DNA from 4 places in the Paenibacillus sp. W4I10 genome. Region 1 is predicted to be linked to each of the others. Evidence: riboswitches for the same ligand, from Rfam matches in the RefSeq annotation. Region 1 holds a riboswitch; each other region holds the start of a gene.
The links. Region 1 has a riboswitch for cyclic di-AMP ahead of QF049_RS23270 (resuscitation-promoting factor). Riboswitches for the same ligand answer to the same signal wherever they lie in the genome.
Positions count from the first base shown of each region.

Region 2: it holds a riboswitch for cyclic di-AMP, as region 1 does, so the genes downstream of both, QF049_RS05585 (3D domain-containing protein) here and QF049_RS23270 (resuscitation-promoting factor) in region 1, are expected to answer to the same signal.
Region 3: it holds a riboswitch for cyclic di-AMP, as region 1 does, so the genes downstream of both, QF049_RS16380 (HAD family hydrolase) here and QF049_RS23270 (resuscitation-promoting factor) in region 1, are expected to answer to the same signal.
Region 4: it holds a riboswitch for cyclic di-AMP, as region 1 does, so the genes downstream of both, QF049_RS12995 (C40 family peptidase) here and QF049_RS23270 (resuscitation-promoting factor) in region 1, are expected to answer to the same signal.

Region 1 covers NZ_JAUSXX010000001.1:5,151,713-5,157,435, forward strand. The annotation lists gene yabG (sporulation peptidase YabG) at 1-42, opposite strand, end outside; gene rsmA (16S rRNA (adenine(1518)-N(6)/adenine(1519)-N(6))-dimethyltransferase RsmA) at 102-1,004, opposite strand; gene rnmV (ribonuclease M5) at 1,009-1,554, opposite strand; gene QF049_RS23270 (resuscitation-promoting factor) at 1,710-2,894, opposite strand; cyclic di-AMP (ydaO/yuaA leader) riboswitch at 3,168-3,421, opposite strand; gene QF049_RS23275 (TatD family hydrolase) at 3,663-4,433, opposite strand; gene QF049_RS23280 (HD domain-containing protein) at 4,766-5,723, opposite strand, start outside.
Region 2 covers NZ_JAUSXX010000001.1:1,209,546-1,215,268, forward strand. The annotation lists gene QF049_RS05570 (M20 family metallopeptidase) at 1-412, opposite strand, end outside; gene QF049_RS05575 (ABC transporter substrate-binding protein/permease) at 596-2,059, shown strand; gene QF049_RS05580 (amino acid ABC transporter ATP-binding protein) at 2,046-2,768, shown strand; cyclic di-AMP (ydaO/yuaA leader) riboswitch at 2,987-3,183, shown strand; gene QF049_RS05585 (3D domain-containing protein) at 3,186-3,857, shown strand; gene QF049_RS05590 (polysaccharide deacetylase family protein) at 3,966-4,757, opposite strand; gene lpdD (prenylated flavin chaperone LpdD) at 4,912-5,253, shown strand; gene QF049_RS05600 (PspA/IM30 family protein) at 5,365-5,723, shown strand, end outside.
Region 3 covers NZ_JAUSXX010000001.1:3,619,760-3,625,482, forward strand. The annotation lists gene QF049_RS16365 (organic hydroperoxide resistance protein) at 1-32, opposite strand, end outside; gene QF049_RS16370 (Nramp family divalent metal transporter) at 432-1,727, shown strand; gene QF049_RS16375 (HAD family hydrolase) at 1,870-2,553, opposite strand; gene QF049_RS16380 (HAD family hydrolase) at 2,732-3,130, opposite strand; cyclic di-AMP (ydaO/yuaA leader) riboswitch at 3,246-3,421, opposite strand; gene QF049_RS16385 (glutathione peroxidase) at 3,791-4,270, shown strand; tRNA gene QF049_RS16390 (tRNA-Leu) at 4,420-4,502, opposite strand; gene QF049_RS16395 (urease accessory protein UreF) at 4,947-5,648, shown strand.
Region 4 covers NZ_JAUSXX010000001.1:2,939,949-2,945,671, forward strand. The annotation lists gene QF049_RS12975 (divergent polysaccharide deacetylase family protein) at 1-46, opposite strand, end outside; gene xynC (glucuronoarabinoxylan endo-1,4-beta-xylanase XynC) at 456-2,150, shown strand; tRNA gene QF049_RS12985 (tRNA-Leu) at 2,287-2,370, opposite strand; gene pelA (pectate lyase) at 2,544-3,497, opposite strand; cyclic di-AMP (ydaO/yuaA leader) riboswitch at 3,926-4,057, shown strand; gene QF049_RS12995 (C40 family peptidase) at 4,063-4,527, shown strand; gene QF049_RS13000 (hypothetical protein) at 4,652-5,353, shown strand; gene QF049_RS13005 (carboxymuconolactone decarboxylase family protein) at 5,424-5,723, opposite strand, start outside.

The DNA.
Region 1 (5,723 bases):
GCCACCGTATGACTTCCGAACGACCAAGTCTCCGATATTCATCAACGTAATCACCTCTACCCCATCGTATGGGCAAAGACCCGGTTTGGTTCATTCAAATTTTACAGCGCTGCACGTACCCCTGCTTCCCACATTACGGTGCTGAGTGTAGCGTACTCCTGCAGACTCAATGTCTCTCCGCGTCGAGACGGTTGAATACCTGCCTGCTCCAGCAGAATGTCTGCCTGTTCCCGGTTCTCCTTTGTGAAGAAGCGTGCCTTCAAGTTGTTTGAGATTGTTTTTCTCCGCTGGGCAAAAGAAGCCTGTACCACTTCGAAGTAGTGTGCTTCATCCGGAATCTCCACTGGCGGTTGCTCACGCACTTTCAGCTTAATAACAGCTGATTCCACATTAGGTTGCGGAATGAAGACTGTAGGAGGCACAATACACACAAGCTCCGGCATACTGTAGTACTGAACTGCGATGCTCAGACTGCCGTAGTCTTTTGATCCCGGTGCAGCAGCCATGCGTTCAGCCACTTCTTTTTGGATCATGACAACAATGCTGTCTACCGGCAGCTTCTCTTCCAACAGTTTCATCATGATTGGAGTCGTTACATAATAAGGCAGGTTAGCCACGACACTGACTTTGTCCACGGATGCAAAATCCGTATTAAACAACTCAGCCAGATCAAGCTTCAGCACGTCCCCATGATGAACACGTACATTCGAATAAGGCTGCATCACTTCTCCCAGGATGGGGATCAAGCGCTGATCAATCTCTACGGCTGTGACAGGACCGGCTACCCGAGCCAGCCGCTCTGTAAGGGCTCCAATACCCGGCCCGATCTCCAATGCGCCCTTGGACTCGTCCAAATCGGCCGCATTAACGATTTTATTCAGTATATTTTGATCGATCAGAAAGTTCTGACCCAGGCTTTTCTTAAATGAGAATCCGTGTCTTTGAATAATTTCTTTGGTTCGCTTGGGCGTTGCAATTTCTATCGTCTCTTCCATGTCCTTCATATGCTCACAACCCTTCACGTTCAATTTGCGCTAATGCTGTAGAGAACTCTTCCCGTGTAATCTGAAATACACTGAGACGTTTGTGGAACTGCTTACCGTTACAATATCCGATGCCCAGCAGATTGCCCATCTCCATGCGACGTGCAGCAGCCTGCGGATGCACAATAAGTCCTGCCGCTATCAGGTCCTCCCAATCGATCAGGCTCGGAGCACCTTCGTATGAAGTATGTACACGCGCCAGAGCATGACGGATCGCCTCTGGTGAGGCATTCTCCACTCCAATGTCTCCTTTGCGCGTTGCATCGGCTTCCGGAATGAAGGCATGTTTGCAGCCAGGGACCTTATTCGCAATAATTTTACGAATGCGTTCGCCAGCATGATCCGGATCTGTCAGTACAATGACTCCCCGTCTCTCCTGAGCAAGCGCAATCCGCTTCAGAATGCGTTGGTTGATGGCTGATCCACCTGTTTCTATTGTATCGGCTTCAACGGCCCGACGGATGGCTACCGTATCGTCACGGCCTTCCACCACAATGACTTCTTTTATCATGTTCCATTTCTTCCTTTCTAACGCAAAAAGAAGAGGAATATCCTCTTCTCTGCCAAACGGCGGGGGAGACTGAATTCAGACTCCTCCGCCGCATATTCCGCATGAATCATTCATGCAACTATTTTATAGCATTCCCATTTCAAAGTAAAACGATTTTAGTTCGCTTCCGGCTTCACCGGACCGATCACGTAGACCGTCTTGCCTTTCTTACGTCCAAAATTCAGGGCATGCTTCACACTGTCATAATACACATCAATTTTGTTGCCTTTAATGGCACCGCCTGTATCTTCCGCACGACGGAATCCCAGACCTTCGATATATACCCACCAGCCAATTGGAATGACTTTGGGATCAACCGCAATGGTGCGTCCTTCCGTTACACGAGTACCGGAAGCTGTTTTAGTTCCAATGCCAGGCTCTTCGGAAGAGTAGGCAGTCATGGATACATTTTTAAGTACTTTGGAGTATTTAAAAGAAGTCCCGGATACGGTAATTACTTTGCTGCCCGAGGCAGATGTTTTCTTCGAGTTCGTTGTTGTAGCCTTTTTGGTTGTTGAAGTCTGAGCTGATACGGTCTGAATCTCTGGTTCTTTCACGACCGGTTTTGCTTTGGTGCCGACAGCAATCACTTTATCTACACGATTATTCGCGACAGATTTGCCGACCATTTTTTTGGAGACCAATTCTCCATCCTGAAATACCTTTTCGATGTGCTGTACAAGTTTGCCTTCTTTGCCGTTCACAACGACACGGTTATCCCCTTTGTACAAGCTAGGGTCAGCCGTTTTAATTACTTTGTAAGCGATCGGATGTTCTACATCCACTGTACGCTTTGTTACGCGCACTACACGAATCTTCATATCCGCTTTGATCGAAGTTCCAAGCGCCGGATACACTTTATCATTACTTTCAACTTGAATACCTGATTTTTGAATTGCATCTTCTACCGATGAATCGGTTGTATACAGAGTCTTGGTGTCTCCGTCTGCCGTAATGTTAACTGGAACGGCCCGCTCAATAACGATTCGGTCTCCATCTGTAATCGCCCCATTCATGGACATGGATACCTTATCGTGAGGGCTGACTGTGATCGACTGCTCCTCCAGCATTTCCTGAAGCATTCCTGTACGAGTCTCTACCACCTGAGCTTTGCCATCAATAACCAGTGAAATTTGTTTCCCGGCCTGACCGTAAACGACTAACAAGATCATGATTGTAAGCGCAATTGAGAAAATCGCGATCAATGCCATTTGACGCATGTTCTCATGCTTCCACCGCAACGCGAAAGACTTACTGGATGATCGTGACTCATGGGTCTCTTCTGGTTGGAATGTGCCCACTTCTCCGTCCTCCTTCATAGCCTCGCCGTCTAAAGTAATGCATGATGTCTTTGACGTGACTATACCAAATTTTCTACAGAACACAGATTGGACCAACATAATCCGGTTCTGCACCATGAATCAATCTTCGCAACATGATGTCATCCTCCTGAATACCTACCGTATGATGACAATATTTCTTTTATTCAAAAACAAAAAAGCCAAAGAAAGAGTGTAAGAGGAACTCTTTCGTGGCTTCCGAATGATTTTGAATATCGGAAATTCATGCACGAGGTTGCCTCTCTTTTTCCGCTTGCGAGGTTAGCTGTCGGGTTCGGGCGAAAGAGAGCCGCCCTATCTTGGGTCACCCGCTCATGGCGGACGCCCTTGAATTCACCCCGAGACCCAAAGAAGAAATCAAATACGACTTCGCAGTTCCCTTCGCTGCTTTTGGGTCAGCGAACGTTGCGCATCGGCCAAATACACCGATGTTTAAGCCCTATTGGTTCCCCCGCTCTCCGTTAACGGAGACTCAGCGAGACTGATTCATGAAAGTAATGTTGTTTCATCGGAAAGTGTCCCTTTGTTCATCCCCCGAACATCTGTCCAATTTTCCGCACAACAATTCACTGAAAAGATGATATCCTGTTTTGATGCATGTTGTAAAGCGTTGATCAAGTACGTTTTTCTGAATATTTGGTTAAAATATTGTAATATTCTTGATTTATTTGGATCAAAGGGCAAATTACCTCCGCTTACCTGCCTTTTTCACCTCATTTGCTCGTTTTTTTAACGAATTCCAAATCGTTCCATGGCATTTTTGGTTGTTATTGCAGCAATTTCCTCCACCGAAATGCCTTTAATTTCCGCAGCAGCCTCTGCAACCAGACGTACATGCGCTGTCTCATTTCGCTTTCCACGATAAGGGTGAGGTGTCAAATATGGAGCATCTGTTTCAATGAAAAACCGGTCCATAGGAACCTTCGCCAGCACCTCTTTTGGCTGCTTTGCATTTTTGAATGTGATCGGTCCTCCGAAGGAGAGATGGAAGCCCATATCGAGACAACTTTTGGCTGTTTCCCAGCTGCCCGAGAACGAGTGCATCACACCACCAACTTCACCCGCTTTCTCTTCACGCAAAATTCTTATGATATCCTCATGTGCATCCCGATTATGGATGACAATCGGCATGTTTACTTCACGCGCCAAAGCAATTTGTTGTCGTAATACGCGATGCTGTATTTCTTTTGGTGAAGTATCCCAATGATAATCCAATCCAATCTCACCGATCGCAACCACTTTTTCATGTTTGCATAAAGATGCAATCCACTCCAAATCGCCCTCCTGCATTGTGATCGCATCTACGGGATGCCACCCTACAGCTGCATATATAAAGTCATATGTTTCAGCGAGTTTCATTGTGGTTGGAATTGTCTCCCGGTTAAAACCAATGTTGATCATGCGACCAACTCCTGCATCCACAGCACGCTGAATCATGTCCTCGCGGTCCTCGTCGAATTGTGGTGCATCCAGATGTGTATGTGTGTCGAACAGCATCATGTCTGTATCTCCCTTCATGTCGAAATAACGACTATCTTCTTTTTCAAAATCAAATTTGTAAAATTCAATAATTCAATGACTCATACATAAAACATTTTGGGTATCTGTGTATTACATCATTACGTTTGTTTCTTCACAACTACAATATATAGAAGATATACGGATATTCTGATCTATATATTGCTAATTGTGCTCATTCTTCCTGCTTGCATTTACAAAATTATGTCGATCTACATATACGCCCCATTAAAGCAGATTACTGTATCATGAAAAATAGCTCTTTTAGAAAGTGTTTTGATATCGAAATTCTTCATCGGATTATACCCACACGATTACAAGAAATAGGGGCGTATATGTGACGGTAATTCGTGAATAATCGCATCCACCTTGTTTTGCGGGTAATACAAATGATGTTTCCCTCGGTGAAGCCCACTGATGGAACGGACAATGTCAGATACTTCTGACAACTCACGTAAATTGTCCTGTCGATCCAGAAGAAGAATCTGCTTATCTGTAGATTCATCCGGACGAAACACATCATACGGATTATCCGAGGGAAAATCAATTTCAAGATCATATTCGGGATCGAGACCAGCCTGTACAAAAGCTTCCCGAATCTCTTCCATCATTGTCAAGTCGACCTGTTCAAGCTCTACATACTTATATAACTTGCGATCCATAAAACGTTCGCATAACTCACTTAGAACAGTATCGTCCTCCTTGCGCCACTGCGTAAATGCCGTCTGAATTAAGGCTTCATCCAACTGCAAATATTCATCTACGGATAATTCTCCTGCAAATAATTGAGGGAGTGGATCAATCATGAAGCGAAATTTAAAACCATGCTGTATGAGTGTTTTTGCTCGCTTGAATATTTGCCGCAATATAATTTCAGAACTACGAGTTACCGGATGGAAGTAAATCTGCCAATACATCTGATACCGAGACATGAGGTAATCCTCCACAGCATGCATGCCTGACTCCTTGACTACAATCCGCCCATGATAAGGACGCAGCATCCGAAGGATACGATCAAGGTCAATCGTGCCGTAATTTACACCTGTAAAATAGGCATCCCTGAGCAAATAGTCCATTCGGTCTGCATCAAGCGGACTGGTCACCAAGTTCACCACAATCGGCTTTTCATACGTTTTTTGAATGACAGACGCTACTTTCTCAGGAAAATCAGGAGCATACCGTCTTAAGATCGCCCCTACTTCGGTATCACCTGTAATAATGCGACAAGTCCATTCTTCGTGATTCATGTCAAAAGCTTCCTCGATGGAGTGA
Region 2 (5,723 bases), 3.9 Mb from region 1:
TTGGAACTTTGGCACCACGTGTCTCTTCAGCGGGTGTGCCAAACACTTTAATCGTTCCACCTACTTCATCCAGAATGGATTTCAGCCCAACAGCAGCTCCAAGACTCATCATGCAGATCAGATGGTGTCCACAAGCGTGACCGATCTCCGGTAAGGCGTCATATTCACACAATAATGCAATGGTAGGGCCGGGTTTGGCGGCTGAATAGGTTCCGATAAAGGCTGTCTCCAGTCCAAGGATTGGAGCTTCTACAGTGAAACCGTGGTAGACCAGTTCTTCTTTCAAACGGGCAGAAGCGAGATACTCTTCATTTCCCAGTTCGGGGTTGGCACCGATATATGATGAAATGGCTTTAAAACGGGAAGCATATTGATCAATAACCGTCAGAATTTGTGATTTGTTAGCTGTCATTAGTAAACTCCTTATGCAAAAATGAAAATAATTCATTGATTATATCATGTTTGCTTCAATTTTTCAGAAACAAGTCAAGATTTGTAATGTCAAAATGCATTGCATAATCATGCATTGTACTTTATAATGACTCAGTCATCAACATGAGAAGCATACAAAGTATTGTAAGGGGAGAGAACAAGGTTGAAATTAATAAGTCGTTACACCATAATGCTGTTGACCTTTGTCGTTCTGCTGACAACTGCCGTTCCTGTGGCATTTGCAAGTGGAACTACAGATAATTCAAGCAGTAAAAAGCTGGTGCTCGGTACAAGTGCCGATTTTGCACCCTATGAATTCCATAAAGTGATTAATGGCAAAGATGAAATCGTCGGTTTTGATATTGAGATCGCCAAAGAGATTGCCAAAGATCTTGGCGCTGAGCTTGTGATTGAGGATATGGGCTTCGACGGTCTTCTGCCTTCATTGCAGAGCGGGCGTGTTGATCTGGTAATTTCAGGTATGACGCCGACGGATGAGCGGAAGAAAAGTATCGATTTTTCCGACACCTATTATAAATCAAAACAAGTGATTATGGTTCGCAATGTGGATAAAGACAAATATCCAACCATGGCAGAACTTGAAAATGCGAAAATTGGCGTTCAGAAAGGCTCCATTCAGGAAACGATCGGACAGAGTATTCCAGGAGCGAAGCTTACTGCGCTTGATAAAATCTCGGATATCGTGCTTCAACTGCAAACAAAACGCATTGACGCGGCAATCGTTGAAGATACCGTTGCTGCAGGTTATCTGGACGATATCATTGGACTTGCTGCTGCTGTTCCGGACGAAGAGCAAGCAGAAGCGGCAATCGGGATTCGCAAAGGTAATACCGAGCTGCTAGCTGCAGTAAATGGAACACTGGAGCGATTGAAAAGTGAAGATAAAATCAATCAGATGGTGACGGACGCCAGCCTCTTGATGGCGGATAAAGCGAACAAATCACAAAATATTTTCCAAGTATTCTGGGAATATAAAAGTTTCTATGCTACAGGTGTAGGATACACACTTCTGTTGTCTGCACTTGGGGTTATCTTCGGGGTAATTATTGGATTGATCATCTGTTTGTTCCGTTTGCATGACGCTGCAATCTTGCGCTGGATCGGTACTGCTTACGTTGAAGTGATCCGTGGCACACCGATGCTGGTACAATTGATGATTATTTACTATGGTTTTTCCCTGAGCTTTGGCATTAACTTCACTGCACTTCAGGCAGGTATCATTACACTTTCAATCAATAGTGGTGCCTATCTGGCGGAGATTTTCCGTGCGGGTATCCAAGGTGTGGATCGTGGTCAGTTGGAGGCAGCGCGTTCATTAGGTATGGGCAGAGGCGCCGCGATGCGTTATATCATATTGCCACAAGCCTTCAAAGCTGTATTACCAGCGATCGGTAATGAATTCATAACTATCATTAAAGAATCCTCCATTATCTCCGTTATCGGTATGGTGGATATTATGTATCAGGCAAGTGTAGTCAAAAACATTACGTACCAAGGATTGAGTCCATTTTTGATTGCAGCAGCCATCTACTTTGTAATGACGTTCATTTTGTCCAAGCTGCTGGGACGACTGGAAAGGAAGTTGAGTGCAAGTGATAGACGTTAGACAATTACACAAATCTTATGGTAATAACGATGTGCTTAAGGGCATTAACGTGACGATTGGCAAAGGTGAGGTTGTTGTGGTCATCGGCCCTTCCGGTTCAGGTAAAAGTACATTCTTGCGTTGTTTGAACCTGCTGGAAAAGCCTACCTCGGGAGAGATTGATTTTGAAGGCGTGTCAATCACGGACCCCAAACACAATATTAACGCAACTCGTGAGAAAATGGGCATGGTGTTTCAGCACTTCAACCTGTTCCCACACAAAACGGTAGAGCAAAACATCACGATTGCTCCGATTAAAGTGAAGAAACAATCCACTCAGGAAGCGGAGAAAATTGCCGCTGATCTGCTTAACACCGTGGGCTTGTACGATAAAAAAGATACATTCCCGAATCAGCTGTCCGGTGGACAGAAGCAGCGGATCGCCATTGCAAGAGCATTGGCCATGCAGCCGCATGTGATGCTGTTTGACGAGCCTACTTCGGCACTGGACCCCGAGATGGTCGGTGAAGTGCTGGATGTCATGAAACGTCTTGCAGAAGGCGGGATGACCATGGTCATCGTAACGCATGAGATGGGTTTTGCACGTGAAGTGGGAGACCGGATCCTGTTCATGGATGGCGGGGTTATTGTAGAAGAGGGAACACCAGATGAGGTGTTTGGAGCACCGAAAAATTCACGTACACGTGATTTTCTTGCCAAAGTACTCTAAATGAAGTAATTCAAATAGCGTTACTGACTTCGAGTCGGTAACGCTATTTTTTATGCGCATTAATCACTTAAAGATTCGAAATGTAACTTTTCTGTTACCAAATATAAAGAAGTCGGTTCGCCCAAATTTTCTGAATTATCCAGTATTCTTACAGTTGATGACATGCTAAAAACCATTTGGCAAGAATTACTACAAGTTCAGGTTACAAAATTGTGATATATTGAACTCTGCCGAAACTACCGGACAGGGAGTGCGGGGGATGTAACGATGCAGATTGTGCAGGGGGAAGAACTACAGCACACTGCTTGGGGTGAATTAGGGGTACATAACGTTTCAAATGTAATGAAGAACCTATAGGGTGGGCTCCTCATCCGAATCCGACAACTAACTTCGCAGGCATAATGAGGGAGGAAGACCATGATTAACAAGAAACGTATAGCCAAAACAGCAGTAGCATTATTGACAACAGCAATGCTCATTCAAGCCGTTCCGGCTCACGCCGATTCAGTTCATGTGGCCAAAGAAGGGGATACCTTCTACACCTTATCAAAACAATATGGAGTAGCAATGAACACGTTGGTTAAAGCAAACAACGACATTTCACCTTACAACATTTATGGTGGTTTGAAAATTACGATTCCCGGTAAGGCAAACAATGTAGCTGCCGCGGCGACGGAGAGCAAGACCCAAGCCAAAACAGTTACCACAGCGAGCTTGGACGTTAATGCAGATAACAAAGTGGTTCAGGCCTGGGGTAAAACATTCGATTACAGCAAAGCTGTGAACGTAAAAGCAACGGCATACTCTGCAGATCCGTCTGAAAATGGAGGCTGGGGTGCAGTCGATTATTTCGGAAATGACCTTGAACTGGGTACGATTGCAGTTGATCCAAGTGTAATTCCACTCGGAACCAAAGTACTGGTAACTGGTCACAGCCATCCAGGATTGCCAAAAAAAGCTTTTGTAGCCACAGCACGTGATGTGGGCGGTGCAATCAAGGGTCACCGGATTGATATCTTTATCCCGGGTAGCAAACAGTCTGTAAGCTCATTTGGTTTTCAGGATATCGAGCTGTACATTCTGAAGTAGAGAGAAAATAAAATTTAAAATGAATTCAAACAGGGTGTCTGCCAGTCGCTAATTCGCGATTGAACAGCACCCTTTTAATATTCTCATTTATTTGCTATCACGGTCATTCTAATCTTTGGCCTTTGGCAATCCCAGCATTTCGTCCAAGGTGACCAGTTCATATCCCCGATTACGCAATTCCTCAATGATTTCAGGCAAAGCCTCAATCGTACCGTTCAGATTTGATCCTACACCGCCTCCAGCATGTTGTAGAACGATGGAGCCAGGCTTCACGGCAGACAGGATGTTATCTTTCACCTGTTCCTTTGAAAGGCCTTTCCAGTCCAGGGAGTCTACGTTCCAGTTCACAATGCTATAGTGTTGTTTGGCAGCCCATCTCAGCTGTTCTTCATTAATGTCTCCATAAGGCGGCCGAATCATCTTGGGCGTATATCCCGCCAAACGTTGAATAATATCTCCGGTATGTAGAATTTGTTTACGAAAGGCATTCATCGACAGCTTACTGAATTCAGGATGATTGTAGCTGTGATTACCAACCATGTGCCCTTCCTTAACGATGCGTTTCACCAGATCCGGATGTTTCTCAGCACGACTACCCACGATGAAGAATGTAGCTCTGACATTGTATTTCTTCAATACATCCAGCACTTGGGGAGTAAATCGTGGATCAGGTACATCATCAAAAGTCAGTGCAACCTTCTTGGTTGAAGGACCATTGGTTTTGAACGTATCGGCATATTTTTGACGTAACTGTCCCAATGTCAGTTGTTTTTCTTCCGTAGAATCCGAACCTGATACTGATTCACTTGGCGGGCTTGAACCATCCCGTGATGAAACTGGAGCATGATATCCCCCGAGAAAAATAACGATAACCATCAGCATAATGAGGCGTACACGCATAATAACGGCCTCCTTTTCCAAAATGACGTTCTCCTTGGTATGCCCGGGGGTCTCATAAAATATGCGTAGTGTGAGAAGTTTCATTGCGGATTTAGCTTATGACAGCCATAATTCCTCCATATAAAACATATAGAAAAGGATAGGTGGATAGGATATGAGTACATATGATTTGAAATCCATACGTTTACAGGTGATTGAAGCAGGAGAGGATAAGGTTTTTCTCGTTACCGGAGGAAAGGCGCATATTGGTGCCGTAGCCACGTTCTACGTGGATCATGAGCGCGTCAGCGGGACGACGGTACATATTCCGGGGCATAAGGAACAAGAGCTGTGTGAGCGGCTTGCCCGAAAGGCTGCCCTGCAGCTGAAAGTAACCGTTACGGTGATCATGGGTATTCATTTTGATTCCATCACGCGGATGCAGATCGACGAAATCGTGCAGACTGCAGAGAGGTTGATGGAGGATCATCTGAACAAAGATAAGCGGTCTTCCTGACATAAGAGCCATCGAATGTTTTGATTTTATTTGCTAAAATTGAAACGAGTTGTAGATTGTTACGTATGTATGGTTATATACGATGTAATATCGACTAGGAGGAATAACATAATGTCCATTTTCAAACGTTTGCGTGATTTAACCATGTCTAACATCAACGCCATTATTGACAAGGCGGAAGATCCAATCAAGATGACGGACCAATATATCCGTGACATGCAAGAGGATCTGGAAGATGCGGAGAAAGCAGTAGCTCAACAGATTGCCATTGAGAAGAAATTCAAGCAATTGTTCGAAGAGCAGGAAGCTCTTGTGAAGAAACGTGAAGAGCAGGCGCATACGGCGGCACGTGCTCAGAATCTAGATTTGGCTCGTCGTGCCCTGGAAGAGAAAAAGGCTGCTGAAGAGAAGATGGCTGAGTACAAAACCAGCTATGACCAAAACAAGGCTTCTGCAGATAACCTGCGTGG
Region 3 (5,723 bases), 1.5 Mb from region 1:
ACTGTCGCTACTGCTGTATATAAAGCTTCCATTAAGAATCTCTCCCTTATCCATATAGTTTTTACTGCCTTCCTTTCAATTTAAACTTCTGGCTCATTTTGAAACGCAATTTTATATCTTTATCAGCTTTTACAACTTTATTATTTTCATGCATTTCAATGCCATGGCTGTATTTTCCCTAAGGTTGGGTAATATACGGAGGGGCATCTTCAAGCTGCAACCGAAATTTTGTGCTGATACATAAAAGTTGCACTAGACAAAAATAATTGAAGGAGTACAATGTAACAATAAACATAAAAATTTAGATATATCATGAGCGGTTTGTTCCGCAACAATATTTCCAAATCAATAATTCAAAGTCAGGTGATTATCGTATGAGTAAAAAAAATCCGTTCAACGCTCCTTCAAGAGAATCATTGTCTACTGCGGGCATGGCCCCTTCCCTTGGAGAAGCACATAGTTCCATGAAAGTTCCGCAGAATGCTGCATGGTGGAAGAAATTCCTCGCCTTTGTAGGCCCAGGATACCTCGTTGCCGTAGGTTACATGGACCCCGGGAATTGGGCAACAGATATCGCAGGCGGCTCGCAGTTCGGGTATACCCTGTTATCCGTTATCCTGTTATCGAACCTGATGGCCGTTGTCCTTCAGTCGCTGGCTGGCAAGCTCGGCATCGTCACTGGACGGGATCTGGCTCAAGCCTGTCGTGAACGATTCAGCATGCCTGTTGTCATGATGTTATGGATTCTGTGTGAACTGGCCATTGCAGCTACCGATCTGGCTGAGGTCATAGGTTCTGCCATCGCATTAAAGCTGTTATTTAACATACCCATGTTATACGGCGTTATCATCACTGCAGTTGATGTACTCCTGATTCTTGTACTGCAAAACAAAGGCTTCCGCGCTTTGGAAACTCTCGTCATTGTGCTGATGGCAACCATTGCCCTCTGCTTCGGTATTGACCTGTTTCTGGCAAAACCGGATATGGGCGGTGTTCTCCATGGTTTTGTACCAAATGTTGAGATTCTGCAAAACCCGGCTATGCTCTATATTGCCATTGGTATTATAGGAGCAACCGTGATGCCGCATAATCTGTATCTGCATTCTTCCATTGTGCAGACGCGTCAGATCGAACAGACACCACAGGGTAAAAAAGAAGCTATTCGGTACTCGACCATGGATTCTACAATCGCGTTGACACTCGCCCTGTTCATCAATGCGGCCATCCTGATTGTATCTGCTGCTGTATTCCACAGTGCTGGTATGACGCAGGTTGCCGAGATCGCAGATGCCTATCATCTGCTGACACCTCTATTGGGTACTACGGTTGCAAGTATTCTGTTCGGTGTGGCGCTATTAGCATCAGGTCAGAACTCTACCCTTACAGGTACACTCGCTGGGCAGATCGTTATGGAAGGTTTCCTGAACATTCGAATTCCGGCTTGGCTGCGCAGACTGGTCACACGTCTGATCGCCATCATCCCGGCGGTAATTGTGACAGCCATTGCAGGAGAACATGGCACAGAAGAACTGCTCATTTTGAGCCAGGTCGTGCTGTCTCTTCAATTGCCCTTTGCTGTAATTCCCCTGGTGATGTTCACAAGTGATAAAAAAAGCATGGGTGCATTCGCCAACAAAATGTGGCTCAAAATCATCTCATGGTTCATTGCAGCTGTTATCGTTGTGCTGAATGTATATCTGATCATTCAAACGATCCGGCTATTCTAATCTCGTTCTAATCGACTAAATACTAAAAAGGCTGATCAACTCTGGTATGCAATACCCAAGTTGATCAGCCTTTATTGTTGCAATACAGCAACATGTTTCCTTTTATAGTAAAACTCAAACTCCAATAAACAACCATCTAAATCTAATCCTGATTTGGTATCAGTAATGGCAGGAGTTGATCCAATGAATCCACAGTCCAATCCGCACGTTTGTCATCCGATAGTTCTGGCTGGAATCTTCCGTAACCCTGCATAATTCGAATCGTACGCATGCCCAGCTTCCGAGCAGGTATAATGTCGTTATCGATCCGATCGCCGATCATGACGGCTTCCTCCGGTTTACAACCGGCCTGCTTCAAGGCCACAGCGTATAACTCAGGGTCTGGCTTGGACACTCCTTCTTCAGCCGAACATGCCAGAACATCAACATACTTCCGCAACCCGTAGCTCTCCAGTCTCTCTTCCGTTCCAGGACTCTGATTGGCAATAATACCAATGCGATAATGCCGTGACAACTGCTGAAGAACGGAATCCGCTGAAGGAAAAGGACGTTCAAGATCTTTTTGAAACTTCAACTTGTCCTGAATCTGTTTCTGGTGTCCCTCGTCTTCAACAAATGTGCGAATCGCCACTCTCATAGGCCATTGCTCATATTTCTGGTAACAGTTCGCGAACAGTTCGCGTACCGCCTCAATCTTCACCGGATACCCCAATGCACAGGCTTCGCGGACGAACTGTCCGATAATATCATCAACCGGCTCCCATTCATCCACCAGCGTATCTCCAACATCAAAAAACAACCATTTCAATCCACCTACATCCGGCACGCCAATTCCTCCTTGTAAGCCACAGGTGATTCCTGATCCTAATCTAAAAGTTCGCGTTCACCTTTAAACCCATAAAAAAGAAGACTCACCATCATGCATGAGTCTCCTCAAACTTCCGTTTATCGATACATTCAATTATAACAGGCACCTTACACCTGAGCAATCACAAGCTATGGCATTAACCATTGAGGAGAAAGCCAACTTCCCCATTGAGCGAATATACAATCCGGTCTGCGCCCATGCCCCGATAGATGCCCTTAGGATGACTCTGCTCCGTAATGACGCACAGGGATTTCGATGTCCATGAACGGCAGATCTGTAAATAACGACAGGTCAGATTCAGGCTGTTCTCGAAAATAAACACGTTGCCTACGCTGCCCTGCGGCAAAAACCATTTTTGAGCTGCAGCCGTATTCATGCGAATGACATGTTCTACTCCGATTCTACGGAGTCTGCGCTCTTCCCCTGCACTGTTGGTTAGAACGGCAAACGGCATTTTTTTGTACATCAGCAATTTGATAAATTTGCGTCCTGCTTCATTTGGAGCAGTCACTAAGATCATCTCAGTATCCATCATTCGTTCCTCCCTTGGCGTGAAAAGACAACAAAAAAGAAGCGTGGGGGACCAAGGCCTCCCGAACGCTTCTTAAATAACCCATGGCGAAAACACCATGAACCAGCGTACGGCTTGTTGCCTCTCCCTTTAACGCTTACGAGGTTAGCTGACGGATTCGGGCGCGAGAGTCGCCCTATTTCCGGCTGTCACCGGAAAATTCACCCCATGAATGCCTACTGTCCTGGACAGCGCATTCTGTTGGTTCCCCCGTTTTCCACTCATCAATGAATGGAAACTCAGCGATTAAAACATCGTTCGTATATCTTAAGGATAAGATCGAGCGATATTATCGTTTGTTACGTTTTTCAGGTACAATTTAGTTTAAATTGAAATTACGTTATGAATCATACACCCGCGTCATGACGGTGTAAAGTCCGTACAGATCACCGAATCGACAGATTTTCGGCAATACTCACATATAATAGCGCTTACAATAAGGTCATACTCTATCCATCTCTTTAAATCTATCTATTTCTCACTCTGACGAAAATCACTTCGCAATTCATTCACGTATTCTGCACAACTTGCCTGTTTTGATGCTTATAACACCATATTAGTTTTGCAATATTTAATTGTAACCAATATAATATAAGAAAGAGTAAATAAATGGAGGCGATTTAGATGACAGTCTACGATTACAAAGTGAATACCCTTCGCGGTCAAGAAGTTGAAATGTCCGACTACCGTGACAAAGTGCTCCTGATTGTGAATACGGCAAGCTCATGCGGACTTACCCCTCAATTCAAAGGTCTGCAAGAACTGCAAGACAAGTTTCAAGATGCTCCATTTGAAGTTCTTGGTTTCCCAAGCAACCAGTTTGCACAGGAAAAAGGATCTTCCGACGATATTGCCGAGTTCTGTCAGATGAATTATGGCGTAAGCTTCCCTATGTTTGAGAAAATTGATGTGAACGGCTCAAGCGCTCACCCTCTCTTCCAGCACCTTAGCACAGAAGCTCCTGGCCTGCTCGGCTCCAAAGCAATCAAATGGAATTTCACCAAATTCCTCGTGGATCAGAACGGAGAGGTAATTAAACGTTATGCTCCCAAAACAACACCGGACAAGATTGAAGAAGATATCAAAAACTTGCTGCAAAAATAATACATTGGCCACCCACAGCCGGAAGGTAGAGCAGTCTTGCCCCGGTAATGGATGGCTTTTTTTCTCAACTTTGATGTCATACTGTTCGAAAAAGACAAAAAAAAGAAGCTTTCCAATAACGGAAAGCTTCTTTTTAATCGTTCATATGATGCGGTCGAGAGGACTCGAACCTCCACGGGCATACGCCCACTACCCCCTCAAGATAGCGTGTCTGCCATTCCACCACGACCGCATGTCGTAAATAATCGGCAACAGAATTGATTATACCGGGTTCAGAACTAAAAGTAAAGTATTTTTTAATACTACTTTTTCAGCTAGGCATTTTCATCAAAAATCGCATAATCTCGTCATCTTTACCCATGAACTGCATATTATTAGATTTGATCCCCTCTTTTTCGGTAAGAGCCGATCTTGTTGATTCATTTATATGTAGTCCTTCCTTATATATGGCCCTCCCTGCACTTCGCCACAAAAATAACATAATGAGTTATATAAAATAACACAAATATTAAATTCCAGATTTAATCCATTAAATTTCACTGATACCATTGACAAAAAGCGGACATTTATGGGATGATAACTATCATATAATTCGGACTTTTAAACATAAAGCAAACAAAAAGGAATATTAATGTTACTTTAAGTGACATTTAACGAACACAGGAGGCGAATGATTGTGAACCGTGGGAATAAGCTGCTCGATTATGTCAAACTGCTTGATTCCTCTATTCAGGTTGGAGGGTTCACCCATTCCTTCGGCATGGATATCCATATCAGGGAGGGTACCATTCGTAATGCTAAAGATCTCGAATCATTCATGCGTTGTCAGTTGCATCCCAGCATCGTTCGTCTTGAAGGTATGGCCATCAAAGGCATCTATACCGCAGCAGATCACAAGGATACATGGCGGATAGCTCTAATCGACAAGCTCGTCCATGTTCAGCGAACCCCTAGAGATCTCAGAGAACAAGCTGCCGCCATGGGTAAACGATTGATCAGACTCGCACGCGCTCTGCACCCCTGGATTGAATTCAGCCAGCTCGAACAGATCTTTGCCAAATACGATTCGGTTGGCTGCCTCTCCACTGTTCACGCCTGGATTAACCACCACCTCGACATCCCAGTCGAGGAGGCGGTCCTTGGTTACCTGCATTCAGCCATGAATGCCTGCATAACCGAAGCCTCCAAAGTCATTCCCCTGAAAAACGATACAACCAAGGATCTGATGGGCCGCCTGGCCACAGATCTGGAGAATGAATGGAAGACCGTCAGCGCCTCGGCTGCGGATGGACTGGCACAGCCAACCTCGATGTCCATGAAATCGTTTTTCCCCAGTTTCCATATGCTTGGAGCTGGACTTCATGCCTACAGGGCCTAATCCTCTTCCGCCTCATACCTGCTCCCCTTCATTCAGACAAACTAAAAAACACGCGGCAACCTCCTTGCCGACGTG
Region 4 (5,723 bases), 2.2 Mb from region 1:
TAATACCTGCAGTTAATCGATAAATCTTTCTCTGTACTTTCATCATGATTCCCTCCCCGTAACTTCTGTGATCTCATTGTTTGATAATGAAGGCAGGAATATGTAAGCCAAAGCCTTCCTTAATAACGACATCCCCGCCATTGGAGACCTCTATTTCAAACGAAGATCTCCATCATTCCAGTTTTCTCCTTTGTATTCAGACAAGAACTGTCATTGAACAGTTAGAAAATAGAGATTAATTAGAAAAAATACTGTAATTTGTCAGGTTTTCAGTCTAGGAATTATTTAGTAGAATCAACAAATGAAAGAATTCATGTGCTTCATTTCTTTCCTATGATTTATGGAAGGAGGTTTTGAAAGGGTTTACATAAAATAAATGCCAGGCAATCCGCTATTCTTGTTTGTTATCCCTGGTCGCGTTTTATCTATGTAACCATTTACCATTATCGAGGAGGATGAAAGTAGTGAAATTCAAACTAAAAAAAACGATTAATGTTCTTTTGGCCTGTTTAACAGCCCTGCCTTTGATGTTAACCCCGACAAATGTGTCAGCAGCCAGCGATGCCAACATTAATTTGTCCTCGGAAAAACAGCTGATTAAGGGCTTTGGGGGCATTAACCTTCCTGCTTGGATTGGTGATCTGACTCCCGCTCAACGTGAAACTGCTTTTGGTAACGACCAGAATCAGTTAGGCTTTTCAATTCTCAGGATCTACGTTGATCCAGATTCTAATAACTGGTATCGTGAAGTTGCCACAGCCAAACGGGCTATTGAAAAGGGGGCTATCGTATTCGCATCCCCATGGAATCCTCCGAGCAGTATGGTTGAAACATTCAACCGCAATGGTGACACCAATGCCAAACGTCTGAAATACGACAAATATGCCGCATATGCGCAACATCTGAACGACTTTGTATCCTACATGAAAAATAACGGTGTAGATCTGTATGCCATTTCGGTACAAAATGAACCGGATTATGCTCATGACTGGACCTGGTGGACTCCACAAGAGATCCTTCGATTCATGAAAGAAAATGCTGGTTCCATTCAAGGTACCAAAGTCATGGCACCTGAATCCTTCCAGTACTTAAAGAACATATCCGACCCAATCCTGAATGATCCGCAGGCCCTTGCCAACATGGACATTCTGGGAGCACATACGTACGGAACTCAGATTTCGAATTTTGCCTACCCTCTCTTCAAGCAAAAAGGAGCTGGCAAAGAACTGTGGATGACTGAGGTGTATGTTCCGAACAGTGACAACAATTCAGCAGACCGCTGGCCTGAAGCACTAGAAGTTTCCTATCACATGCACAATGCCATGGTAGAAGGTGATTTCCAGGCCTATGTGTGGTGGTACATCCGCAGACAGTATGGTCCGATGAAAGAGGACGGTACCATAAGCAAACGCGGGTATAATATGGCCCATTTCTCCAAATTTGTACGGCCTGGCTATCTCAGAGTGGATGCAACCAAAAACCCGGATACGAACACATTTGTTTCTGCCTACAAAGGGGATAACAAGGTCGTTGTCGTAGCAATTAACCGTGGAACTTCGGCCACAAGCCAAAAATTCGTTCTGCAAAATGGTAATGCCTCCACGGTGTCCTCATGGATTACGGACAGCAGTCGCAACCTGGCAAGCGGGGCCTCGCTTAACGTATCCAATGGAGCCTTCACGGCACAGCTCCCACCTCAAAGCGTAACAACGTTTGTTGCCAACATTACTGGCGGGAATAACGGCGGAAATACAGGTAGTGGCACTACTTATGAAGCCGAGACCGGAACAACTCTTACGGATGCTACCATTGAAACGATCTACCCAGGTTACACTGGCTCCGGGTATGTTAACTTCAATGCAATGACTGGTTCAGCCATTCAATGGAACGCCATTAACAATACGATTACAGGCACCAAAAATGTAAAGTTTCGTTATGCGCTGGAAAGCGGCACTCGGAACATCGACATTTTTGTGAACGGAACCAAAGTCATTAGCAACGAGCCCTTTCCGGCTACGGGAAGCTGGTCCACATGGGTTGAAAAAACAATACAGGTCCCCATGAACACGGGGACCAATACATTGAAAGTGGTCACCACCGGATCCGAAGGACCGAATATTGACAGCGTTAATGTTACCGCAGCACAATAAACGTTCCGTATGGCTAATGGAAGACATTTGCTGTACGTGCAGCTAAGCACTAAGTACTCAAATCTAAGTTAATGTTATATCAAAAAATGCAAAAAAAGACTCCTTAAGCGTTAGCTTAAGGAGTCTTTTTATTAGATGCGGTCGAGAGGACTCGAACCTCCACGGGGGTTAGCCCACACGGACCTGAACCGTGCGCGTCTGCCAATTCCGCCACGACCGCATATTGTATCTCCGTGATCAATATCGGCGACAAGAAATAATATATCATGCGGAATCTATCATGTCAACACTGAAAATAATAACAATAAAACCCGAACCAGACGTCCATGTCGATTCGGGTTTTACCTTTAACTATTAATAGCTTGGTTCATTAAAACGGAAGCATACTGCAAATTACAGCTTGGAAGGCCAGTTGCCATACCATGCGTAACCGCCTCTTCTTTCTTTATCAATATCACTTAATTTGTATTTAACTACCCCGTCACGACCAATAAAGATTGGTCTATCCGTTCCTATCTCATAGAAGCGTGCCCAAATTGGTGCAGCTTTGGAATCAGCGATAATTTTACTATCTCCATTAGCTCTTTCATATTTGTACCCCGTAATTTTCACCTTGTTAAACCAAGCCTCCGCTCCTTTAATGGATGCGGTAATTTTAGCGTTAGCAGGTCTGGTTTTCAGAAATTTAACAATCGTTACACTCTCTCCAGCTGTCAGCGATGGCACTTCGTAGATTCTTGCGCTCGCTGGTTTAAGGGAACTGGAATCATGTTGTTGTCCCCATGCTGTCAGCTTACCACCTGAAACGACTTGTGTATTCAAAATCGCCTCCACACCTTTGGCAACTGAATTTTTACTACGGTTAGCAAGTGTGCTGTCGATAAACGAGAAATCACCTTTGCGTGCTGCTACTTCATCCAGCATGATCATTACATTAATCATGGCATCATCATTGTAGGTAATGTGCTTGTGATATCCGGAGCTTTGGTAAACTTGTGGCCATCCGCCGTTTGAATACTGCATGTTGATCAAAAAGTTAATTCCTTTGATTGCAGCTGTGGAGTATCGCGGATCATTTGTCTTTTTAAATTCCTTCGCCAATCTTCTAATTTCTGAGTATGTAGCCTTGTTGTCAATCGTGGACTTCGCCCACTCTCCACTTGTCTGTTTATAATCTTTTCTCCAACCTCCATCCGGCAGCTGGTTCTTCAAAATATCAGAAATACTCGCTGTAGTACCCGATGCATCCGCAGCAGATACCGTCCCTACAGGAAGAACTGCCATTCCAACTGCTGAGAACACCATCGTACATGCCAGGACAAAAGTAATTATTTTCTTCGCTTTCAAATGTAACACTCTCCTATGTTCATTTTTATAAATCTTCCACTTCTACTTTACCTATGATATACGCCCCCAAACCTCCTTTATTTGTATTTATCGCATAATAAAATCAATTTTAATCCAATATGTGGATTGGATAATCAGATAATATGCAAAAATTCGATTTTTGTCAATATATGCAACTTAATGAATATAATCTCTCTAATTCTACATAACGGGATAGTTCTTTTAACTCATGACAAACCTATTTATTTATCCAAATTCGTCTTAAACGAATCATTAATGACGTTTTTGTCATGAATGATTCCCAAACTTGATCCCTTCTTTCATATAAAAACCTTAATTCCGCTAACATTGAGGTATTACGAAGGGTTTTAAATGGGTTTGACAATTACGCATTTATGCAATATAGTTTCAAATAGTTACAAAAACTTAATTATTCATTGCCGAGTTTCATGTTTGAAAACGGGGGAACCAATTTGGGTGAATTATTCTTATACATAGGAAATATAGGGAACCTTCTACCGAACCCTTAGCTAACTCCGTAGGCATCGAAGGGAGAACATTGATTTTGAAAAAACTGATTATCTCCATTTTTGGAGCAGCTGTATTATTTACATCCGGGGCAACAAGCACAGAGGCAAGCAGTATCAACTCCGTAGTGAACAACATGACAGGTATACCTTACAAATGGGGTGGCACGACTGTAGCCGGCTTCGACTGTTCTGGTTTTATGAGATATCTTTTCAACAAATACAGCATTGAATTGCCACGTACTTCACAGCAGCAAGCCAAAGCAGGTACGCCTGTATCGAAAAGCAACATTCGCACAGGTGATCTGGTGTTCTTCAATACGATGGGCAAAGGCATTTCACATACAGGTGTATATATCGGCGGCGGACAATTCGCTCATGCCTCCAGCAGTAAAGGTGTAAGCATCACGAAGTTATCGAATCCATACTTCAATGATCGTTACGTAACAGCACGTCGGGTAACTGGACAGTTTATGTATGATAAAATGTTAGGTAAAATGTAATTCACATACAAAAAGGCATCGGTTATTAACCGGATGCCTTTTTTGTTTAACCATTTTTTGTCTTCAACTGCTTTCTTAAACAATGTAAAATGTTTTAGGAAATAAAAGGAGATGAGGAGAACAATTGAAAAAGTTAATGTTTGTTTTAAGTTTTGCTATTTTAGTAATAGGTAGTTTAGGTTGCAGTAGTGAGAACGAAAAAGATTTTAGAGATGTTTCATGGGGGACCAAGATCGACAAAGTCATTTCAGCCGAAGAAAAGAATGGGAACTCAGGCTATGAAGAGGACGTACATAATGAACATGAGAAAAGTATCGAATATTCTAATCTTGTAGTTCTGGGTAAGAAAGCAGATGCCAAATACGTTTTTATTGATTTATTAGACAATGATAGCATTCTGGAAAAGATGGAAGAAGGAAAGGAATTATCAGAGGAATTAAATAACCCCAATACAACAGAAACAAGGAAAGAAGAGATATACAAAATAATGGACCAGCGCCTTGAAGAAATGGAAAATGCAGCAGATGAATATCCATTAGATGACTTCTTGCTCCACGAGGCCACATATTATTTTGGTATGTTAAATAGTCAGGATTCTGATGAAATTCTGGAAGAGCTAACGAATAAATATGGTCAGCCTGGAAGTAAGACCTTCGATAATTCCATTACATATTTCTGGGATACTGATCGCTCTAAGATTGAATTTCGTCCTGAACGGTACTCCACAATAAACTATACAGCAAACTACTCCGTTATGGAGAAATTTGCTGATGTGGACAAGTATAATAAAAAAGCAAACAGTAAAGAAAGTAAAAACGATCTTTAAAAAAGCAGGGTTATACTCCCATATTGAAGGGAAGTATAACCCTGTTACTGTTTCACAATGTTTTTTTATATTAATGCAGTGCCTTTTGCACTCGCATCGCACCCTGAGACAGGGCATGTCCTCCTCCAACAGCTCCGGCCACGGCTACGGTCTCCATAATCTCCTGATCTGTTGCTCCCTTGGCACGGGCTTCTTCTACATGGTAGAAGGTACATACCTCATTGTTGGCAAACAATCCAATACCAAGCGCAATTAGCTGTTTTGTCTTGGCATCAATCACGCCAGGTTGGAAACATTCTCCGGTAAACTCATGATATGACTTCACCACACCTGGCAGTACATCGCTTAATGCTCCAATCTGATCCTTGTA